DNA from 2 places in the Micromonospora sp. CNZ295 genome. Region 1 is predicted to be linked to the other one. Evidence: riboswitches for the same ligand, from Rfam matches in the RefSeq annotation. Region 1 holds a riboswitch; the other holds the start of a gene.
What was found. A riboswitch is a leader RNA that binds a small molecule or an ion and turns the genes downstream of it on or off. The one in region 1 is predicted to bind thiamine pyrophosphate.

Region 1 (4,408 bases):
CCCTACCTCCGGTCGAGTACGCCCGACGGAGCCCACCCCGTCAGCAGGAACGCAGATGCCCCGCCGCGCGGGCCGCGAAACCGGCTCACGGCAAGCGGCGGGCACGCCGGCCGACCGCCGCCGCCGTGTCAACAAGGCCCCTCCGCTACCGGAGGCGTCGAGAAGGGCCCCTTCCTGACAGCTCAGGCGCCGCGGCGGATGCGGCCGGCGTACCGGGCCTCGAACTCGTCGTTGTGCGCGTCGCCGCCGGCGATGTTCGCCGACAGGTAGACCGGTGGCCGCTCCCCGGCGGCGAGCAGCCGGGCCACCACCTCGACCGTGATCTGCTGGGCCAGCAGGGCCGCGGTGATCGACGACACCGCCCCCACGGCGCCGCCGCCGGGCAGCGGCAGGGTCGCGTCACCGTACGGGGCGCCGTTGTCGAGCACCACGTCGGCGAAGTCGGCGAGCTTGCGCCCCGACGGGTGGCGCGAGGCCATCCGTCCCGAGTGGTCGGCCGAGGTGATGGCGATCAGCCGGTGCCCCCTGTCCCGGACCAGCGAGGCGAACTCGACCATCGCCCCGTTGACGCCGGAGTTGGAGGCCAGCACGAAGATGTCCGCCGGGCGGACCGGCGCCAGGTCGTACAGCCGGTGCGCGACCGACGGGTCCCGCTCCAGGCGGGGACCGAGCAGGTCCGGCGACTCACCGCCGACGAGGACGAGATCTCGCAGCGCGATCCGGTTCGTCGGCACCAGACCGCCGGCCCGGCCGGCGATCTCCATCGCCAGCGCCTCCGAGTGACCCGTGCCGAACGCGTGCACCACCCCGTCGGCGCGCAGCGCGTCGGCGATCAGGTCGGCGGCCCGGCCCACCGCCTCCCGCTGGCTCGCCGCGACACGCTGCATGGTCGCGGTCACCACCGCCAGGAAGTCCTCGGCGCTAGGGGTCACGTCTCCGCCGTCCATCTCCGTCTCCCTCACCTCGGCCGCCGGCGCGGCGACATCCTCCAACCGCCGGCGCGGCGACATCCTCCAACCGCCGGCGCGGCCGGCACCCCTCAGCCGGCGCGGGCCAGGATCGCCTCGACCAGCGGCGCGGGCGCCGCGTCGGGAATCCAGTGGCTCACGCCGGTCAACTCGACGAACCGGTAATCGCCGGTCACGTGCGCCGCGCAGGCCGCGGCGGCGGTGCGGCCGATCGCGACGTCCCGGTCGCTCCAGACGTACGTCGTCGGCACCGGCACCGGCCCGACGGCCGCCAGGTCACCGCGGGACATCGCCCGGTACCAGTTCAAGGCCGCGGTGAGCGCGCCGGGGGCACGCATCGGCTCGGCGTACGCGGCCACCCGGTCGGCGTCGCCGACCCCGGAGAGCATCCGGCGCAGCCCGGCCGCCTTCAGCGCCAGCAGCGCCGTCTCCGCCTTGCCGGTCTGCCGGAACAGCAGCATGTACGCCGAGCGCGCCTTCTGCTGCGGGTCGTTCGCGAGGGCGTGCGCCATGGCGGCGGGGTGCGGCACGGAGACCGCGGTCAGCGTGCGTACCCGATCGGGGTGCGCCGCCGCGAGGGCCCAGCCGACGACCGCTCCCCAGTCGTGCCCGACCACGTGTGCCGCGTCGACGCCGAGGGCGTCCAGCACCGCCACCGCGTCGGCGACCAGCTCTCCCAGCCGGTACGCCTCGACCGCCGCCGGGCGGGCGCCGGGCGAGTAGCCGCGCTGGTCGAGCGCGTAGGTGCGCAGGCCGGCGGCGTGCAGGGCCGGCAGCACGTCGGCCCACTCCCCGCTGTGCTGCGGGAACCCGTGCAGCAGGAGCACGGGCGGACCGCCCTCCGGCCCACCGGCGCGTACGTCGAACGTGAGGCCCCGGGCGTCGATCCGCATGATCGGCAGCCTACCCAGCCCGGGCGGACGCCACCGGTCCCCGGTCCACCGGCCGGGACGCCCGCGCTGACCTGCGCGTAGATCACTTTGCCTGGTGATCTTCAAAGGTGTTAGCGTCATGGGACAACTTCACATCCGACAGGGGAGCGCACAGCGCTGAGAGTGCGGGCACCGCCCGCAGACCCTCGAACCTGATCTGGGTAATGCCAGCGCAGGGAGTTCGGTCGACCTCACAGCCGCGCCGCCGTCCGGGCACACCGGGCGCGGCGTGCGTCTTCTCCTGGTTCGGCGACCCGCGGCAACCGCCGCGGCACAGCACAAGGACTGGGAGGATTCGATGACCCAACCCACCACCACCCGATGGCGCACGGTCGACGTGATCGTGGCCGCCGTCATCGCCGTCGCCTTCGGCGTCATCTTCTGGGCCTGGGGCCTGCTCTGGCGGGCCGTCGACCCGGCGTTCGCCTTCTTCCCGGCGGGCCAGGCGATCATGTACGGCGTCTGGCTGATCCCGGCGGTCCTCGGCGGCCTGGTGATCCGCAAGCCCGGCGCGGCGCTGTTCTGCGAGGCGGTGGCCGCGACCGTCTCCGCGCTGCTGGGCTCCGAATGGGGCGGCGTCACCATCGTCCAGGGCCTGCTCCAGGGGCTCGGAGCGGAGTTGGCCTTCGCCGCGTTCCGCTACCGCTCCTTCCGGCTGCCCACGGCGGTGCTGGCGGGCGCGCTGACCGGCCTCGGCGCGGCGCTGTTCGACTTCTTCGTCTGGAACCACGAGTACGCGCTGGCCAGCTACCGCATCCCGTACGCGCTGCTCACGGTGGTCAGCGCCACGGTGGTCGCCGGTGCCGGGGCCTGGTACCTGACCCGCGCCCTGGCCGACACGGGCGTCCTGGACCGCTTCCCCGCCGGCCGCGAACGCGCGACGGTCTGACCCCCGCACCCGTGTTGATCATGAAGTTGTCGCCCCGTGGCACGGCGTGTCACGGGGACAATTTCATGATCAACGGGGTGGGGTGGGGCGGGGGGCCGGCGCGGTGAGCGAGGTCAGGCTGCGGGGGTTCGGGTGGCGGCACGCCGGCCGGAAACGGTGGGCGCTGCGCGACCTCGACCTGCGTATCGGGCACGGGGAACGGGTGCTGCTGCTCGGGCCGTCCGGTGCCGGCAAGAGCACGCTGCTCGCGGCGCTGGCCGGGCTGCTGCCCGACGACTCCGGTGAGCAGGAGGGCACCGTCGAGATCGACGGCCTCGACCCGCGCAAGGCCCGGGAGCGGGTCGGGCTGGTCTTCCAGGACCCGGAGACCCAACTGGTGATGGCCCGCTCCGGCGACGACGTCGCCTTCGGGCTGGAGAACCGCGGGGTGCCCGCCGAGGACATCTGGCCCCGGGTGGACGAGGCCCTGGGCCGGGTCGGCTTCCCGTACCACCGGGACCGCCCCACCGCCGCCCTCTCCGGCGGCGAGCAGCAGCGCCTCGCCCTCGCCGGGGTGCTCGCCCTGTGGCCGGGCCTGCTGCTGCTCGACGAGCCCACCGCGAACCTCGACCCGGCCGGGGCGACGCTGGTCCGGGACGCGATCGCCCGGGCGCTGGACGCCGACACCACCCTGATCCTCGTCGAGCACCGGGTGACCGAGGCGCTGCCCCTGGTCGACCGGGTGGTCGTGCTGGCGCCCGGCGGCGGCGTCCGGGCCGACGGCACGCCGGAGGCGGTCTTCGCCGCCCAGGGCGAGGCGCTCGCCGCCGACGGGGTCTGGGTGCCCGGGCGTCCGGTGCCGCCCCGGCGGGCCACCGCCCCGGCCGGCGACGCGCTGCTCAGCGCCGAAGGGCTCGGCCTGCCGCCCCGGCTGGGCGCGGTCGACCTGACGGTACGCGCCGGCGAGGCGCTCGCCGTCCTCGGACCCAACGGCGCCGGCAAGTCCACCCTGGCCCTGCTGCTGGGCGGGCTGCTCACCCCCGGAACGGGCCGGGTGGCCGCGACCGCCGAGCTGGCCGGTGGCGACACCCGCACTCCCCCGCACCGCTGGCGCGCCCCGGCGCTGGCCGGCAGGATCGGCTCGGTCTTCCAGGACCCCGAGCACCAGTTCCTCACGAACACGGTCTTCGACGAGCTGGCGCTGGGCCCACGCCGCGTCGGTCGGCCCGAGCCCGAGGTCCGCGGCACGGTCGACGCACTGCTGGACCGGCTACGGCTGGCGGCGCTCGCCGGCGCCAACCCGTACACCCTGTCCGGTGGCGAGGCGCGGCGGCTGAGCGTCGCGACCGCCCTGGCCACCGCGCCCCGCCTGCTCGTCTGCGACGAGCCCACGTTCGGCCAGGACCGGCGGACCTGGCTGGAGCTGGTGGACCTGTTCGCCGAGCTGCGTGACGCGGGGCACGGGCTGGTGACGGTGACCCACGACGCGGAGTTCGTCGCCGCGCTCGCCGACCGGCGGGTACGGCTGGAGCGCGCGCCGTGATCGGTCTCGAACCCGTCGCCCGGCCGGACGCCCCGCTCGCCCGGCGCAACCCGGTGGCGAAGCTCGCGGCGGCGCTGGTCTTCTCGATCGTCCTGAT
Region 2 (4,408 bases), 5.8 Mb from region 1:
CACCACCTCGCCGTTGACCGCGACCGCCAGGCCACGTTCCTGCCCGGTGACCGCGCGGACCAGGTCGGCGACGGTCGAGCCGCTGGCCAGGCTGCGCCCGGCACCGTTAACGGTCAGTTCCATGGCTGTCCTCCTCGAGTGCGAACCGGTCCGGTGCGAAGGGAGCGAGCAGCGGGTCCGGCGTCCCGGTGACGATCAGGTCCGCGATCAGGTCGGCGGTGACCGGGGTGAGCACGATCCCGTGCCGGTGGTGCCCGGTCGCGGCGAGCACGTCCGGGCGGCCGGGCAGCGGACCGAGGATCGGCGCGTTGTCGGGGGTGCCCGGGCGCCGGCCGGCGAGCGTCTCCGCCAGGTCGTACTCGGCCAGCTCGGGCACCAGGTCGACGGCGGCCCGCAGCAACCGCAGCACGGCGCCGGCGGACACCGCGGTGTCGGCGCGCTCCTCGACGGTCGCCCCGACGACGACCTCCCCGCTGTCCCGGGGGACGAGGTAGACGTGTTCGCCGTCCGCGTACCCCCGGATGACGTGCCGGAAGCCCGGCGCGACGGCGCCGGGCGCGCGGAGCCGGAGCACCTGGCCCTTCACCGGGCGGACCGGTAGCCCGGTCAGCGCGGCGGCACCGCAGCCGGCGGCGACCACGGTGACGCGCGCGTCCACGTCGGACAGCCGGTCGACCGGCGCGGCCACCAGTGTGGCCCCGGCTCCCTCGGCGGCGGCCCGCAGCGCGGGCACCAGCAGCCGCGGATCCACCTGGTGGTCGGTAGCCGCGAGCGCGCCGCCACGCACGCGCGGCGCCAGCGCCGGTTCGCGGTCGCGTAGCTCGGAGGGGCGCAGCGGCGTCACCGGCAGGCCCAGCCCCTGTTGGTACGCCCACAGCCGGCGCGCCTCGGCCAGGTCGTCGGCGGTGAGCCCGACCACGAGGGTGCCCTCGGTCCGGTACCCGAGGTCGGCGCCGGACGCCTGGGCCAGCTCCGCGGCGAACGCGGGCCAGCGGGCGGCCGACTCGGTGAGCAGGCGGGTCAGCTGGTGCTCGCCGAAGTACGCCTCGGCGACCGGCGCGAGCATCCCGGCGGCGACGTGCGACGCGCCCGACCCGGGAGCCGGATCGTGGACGACGACGCGCAGCCCGCGTGCCGCGCACCGCCACGCGATGGCCAACCCGATCGGCCCCGCCCCCACCACCGCCACGTCGGGACGGGTGGCGCCACCGGCCGGACCGCCGGCGCTCAGCACGTCAGCGCCCCGAGCAGCTCAGCGGTGGCGCGGGCGGGGTCGGCGACCCCGGAGAGCGCGCCGACCACCGCCACCCCGTACGCGCCGGCGGCCCGCAGGGCGGGCACGTCCTGCGCCGTCACGCCCCCGATGGCGATCACCGGGACGTCCACCGCCCGGGCCACCGCCCGGACGCCGTCGGCGCCGATCGCCGCCGGCAGCCCGTCCTTCGTCGAGGTGGGCCGGTACGGCCCCACCCCCAGGTAGCTGGCCCCCGCGGCAACCGCCTCGGCGGCGGTGCCCGGATCGCGCGCGGTGGCGCCCAGCACCGCCACGGAACCGAGGACCGCGCGGGCCGCCCCGACCGGCAGGTCGTCGGCGCCGACGTGCCCGCCGGCGGCACCCACCGCCAGGGCCACGTGCAACCGGTCGTTCACCAGGCAGGTCGCCTCGTACCGGGCGCAGAGCGCGACCATCCGCCGGGCCAGGTCGTACGCCTCCCGGTCGGTCGCGTCGTCGGTCACCCGGACCTGGACGACCAGCTCGGCGCGGGCCACCGGCAGGGCGGCCCGAGCCACGGCGAGCGGTTCCCGCCCGGGACGGGTGTCGGTGATGAGATGCAGTCGCCCGAGAGACGGCACGGCAACACTCCTCCCTGCGCCGGCATTACCCGGATCAGGTTCGACGGTCGGGGGCTCACAGCCCCCCTCTCAGCCCGGTCCACCGGGCTCCCGTGGGTCACTTGCGCGTGTCACCGTACGACGGATTGCCGGATCCGCCAAGGGGGGCCCTCGTTTTCCCCGTCACTGTCCGATGACGACGGCCGGGGCAGCGCGTCACCGTCCCGTCACGCCATGCTGTCTGGATGCCCTCCGCGCCCCGCGTACCGCGCCGGCTCTCGTTCGTCCCGTTCCGCGGCAGCACCGCCATCGCGGACGGGCTACTCACCCGGGCGATGCTGCGCGGTCCGACCTGGCGACGCCTGCTCCCCGACGGGTACGTGCACCGGGACGCCCTGCGTACGCCCGATCACCGGCTCTGGTGCGACGCCGTCGCTCTCAACCCGCTCGAGACATCCCTGGCGTTCCACCCGTCGGGCGGCCTACGCCGGAGGCGGCCGGCGCAGGGGGCGGCGGGCGGCGGGCGGGTGTCGGCGTCGGGCGGCGGTGTGGCCTACCGGTCGAGGACGGCGCGCAGGGCTGCCTGGTCCTCGTCGGTCGGCTGCCAGGTGCCCGCCTCGGCGTTGGCGCGTACCTGCTCGGGCGTGGTGGCGCCGGCGATCACCGAGGTCACCGCCGGCTGGGCGGCGAGCCCGCCGATGGCCACCTGGAGCATCGTGAGCCCCCGCTCGGCCGCGTACGCCTCGATCGCCTCGATCGTGTCCCAGTCGGCGGCGGCGAATCGTGCCGCGTACCGGCCGCCACCGGCGAGACGGCTCCCGGCCGGGGGTGCCTCGCCGCGCCGGTACTTTCCGGTGAGCAGCCCGTTGGCCAGCGGGAAGAACGGCAGCATGCCGAGCCCGTACCGCTCGCACGCCGGGATCACCTCGGCCTCGACGCCGCGCTCCAGCAGCGAGTAGTGGTTCTGCGCGGAGATGAACCGGGGCCGCCCCTGGGACACGGCGGTCCAGTCGGCGTCGGCGATCTGCCAGCCGGCGAAGTTGGAGTTGCCCAGGTAGCGCACCTTGCCCGAGGTCACGAGGCTGTCCAGCGCAGCGAGCGTCTCGTCGATCGGGGTGCCCGGGTCCGGCTCGTGCATCTGATACAGGTCGATGTGGTCGGTGCCGAGCCGGCGCAGCGACGCCTCCACCGCCCGCATGATGTACCGGCGGGCGCCCCGTGCGCCGTGGTCCGGCCCGTTCAGCCCGTGCATGTCCATGCCGAACTTGGTGGCGACCACCACGTCGTCCCGGCGGCCCTGCAACGCCTGACCGAGCAGTTCCTCGGAGCTGCCCTGCGGTTCGCCGTAGATGTCGGCGGTGTCGAAGAAGTTGATGCCGGCGTCGAGCGCGGCGTCGACCACCGCCCGGGTGCCGTCGAGGTCGAGCTTGCGGCCGAAGTTGTTGCAGCCGACTCCGACCACGGACACCACGAGGCCGGAGTCGCCCAACCGGCGGTACGTCATCTCAGTCACGTGATCCACCCTATGCCGGCCGGGATCACCCGACGTCCCAGACCGGCTCGGGCACCTCCACCACCTCGTTGTCGCCACGGAACAGCAGGAACCGGTCGAACGAGCGGGTGAACCAGCGGTCGTGGGTCACCGCGACCACCGTCCCCTCGAACGCGGCCAGCCCCGCCTCCAGCGCCTCGGCCGAGGCCAGGTCGAGGTTGTCGGTCGGCTCGTCGAGCAGCAGCAGGGTCGCCCCGGACAGCTCCAGCAGCAGTACCAGGAAGCGGGCCTGCTGCCCGCCGGAGAGCGTGCCGAAGCGCTGGTCGCCCTGGCCGGCCAGCTCGTACCGGGACAGCGCCGCCATGGCCGCGTGCCGGTCCATGCCGGCCCGGTGTTCGTCACCGCGCCAGAGGATGTCGACCAGGGTCCGCTCCATCAGCTCCGGCCGGTCGTGGGTCTGCGAGAAGTGGCCGGGCCGGACCCGGGCGCCGAGCCGGGCCACCCCGTCGTGCGCGACCGGTGCCAGGGCTCCCGCGCCGTCCACCGGCCCGTTCGCCGGGTCGGGGTCGGTGCCGCCACGGGCGAGCAGGCGCAGGAAATGCGACTTGCCGGTCCCGTTGGCGCCGAGCACCGCCACCCGGTCGCCGTACCAGATCTCCAGGTCGAAGGGGTAGGTCAGGCCGTCGAGCTCCAGCTGTTCGCAGATCACCGCGCGCTTCCCGGTCCGCCCGCCGGTCAGGCGCATCCGGATGTCCTGGTCCTTCGGGGGTACGGGCGGCGGCCCGGCCTCCTCGAACTTGCGCAACCGGGTCTGCGCGGCCTGGTAGCGCGAGGCCATGCCGTCGTTGTACGCCGCCTTCTGCTTGTACATCAGCATCAGTTCGCGCAGCTTCTGGTGTTCCTCGTCCCACCGCTTGCGCAGCTCGTCGAGGCGGGCGTGCCGCGCGATCCGTGCCTCGTGCCAGCTCGCGAAGCCGCCCGGGTGCACCCAGGCGCTGCCGCCCTCGACGGCGACCACCCGGTCGGCGGTGTGTGCCAGCAGCTCCCGGTCGTGCGAGACGTAGAGGACCGACTTGCCGGATT

Region 2: another riboswitch for thiamine pyrophosphate. It lies ahead of EV376_RS01735 (thiamine phosphate synthase); the one in region 1 lies ahead of EV376_RS28830 (ECF transporter S component).

What each region holds. Positions count from the first base shown of each region.
Region 1 covers NZ_SHKZ01000001.1:6,200,687-6,205,094, forward strand. Annotated here, with positions in the region: gene EV376_RS28820 (SIS domain-containing protein) at 183-932, opposite strand; gene EV376_RS28825 (alpha/beta fold hydrolase) at 1,040-1,861, opposite strand; TPP riboswitch at 1,992-2,097, shown strand; gene EV376_RS28830 (ECF transporter S component) at 2,199-2,789, shown strand; gene EV376_RS28835 (ABC transporter ATP-binding protein) at 2,893-4,311, shown strand; gene EV376_RS28840 (CbiQ family ECF transporter T component) at 4,308-4,408, shown strand, end outside.
Region 2 covers NZ_SHKZ01000001.1:383,540-387,947, forward strand. Annotated here, with positions in the region: gene thiS (sulfur carrier protein ThiS) at 1-123, opposite strand, end outside; gene thiO (glycine oxidase ThiO) at 107-1,234, opposite strand; gene EV376_RS01735 (thiamine phosphate synthase) at 1,228-1,854, opposite strand; TPP riboswitch at 1,849-1,957, opposite strand; gene EV376_RS01745 (aldo/keto reductase) at 2,387-3,355, opposite strand; gene EV376_RS01750 (ATP-binding cassette domain-containing protein) at 3,372-4,408, opposite strand, start outside.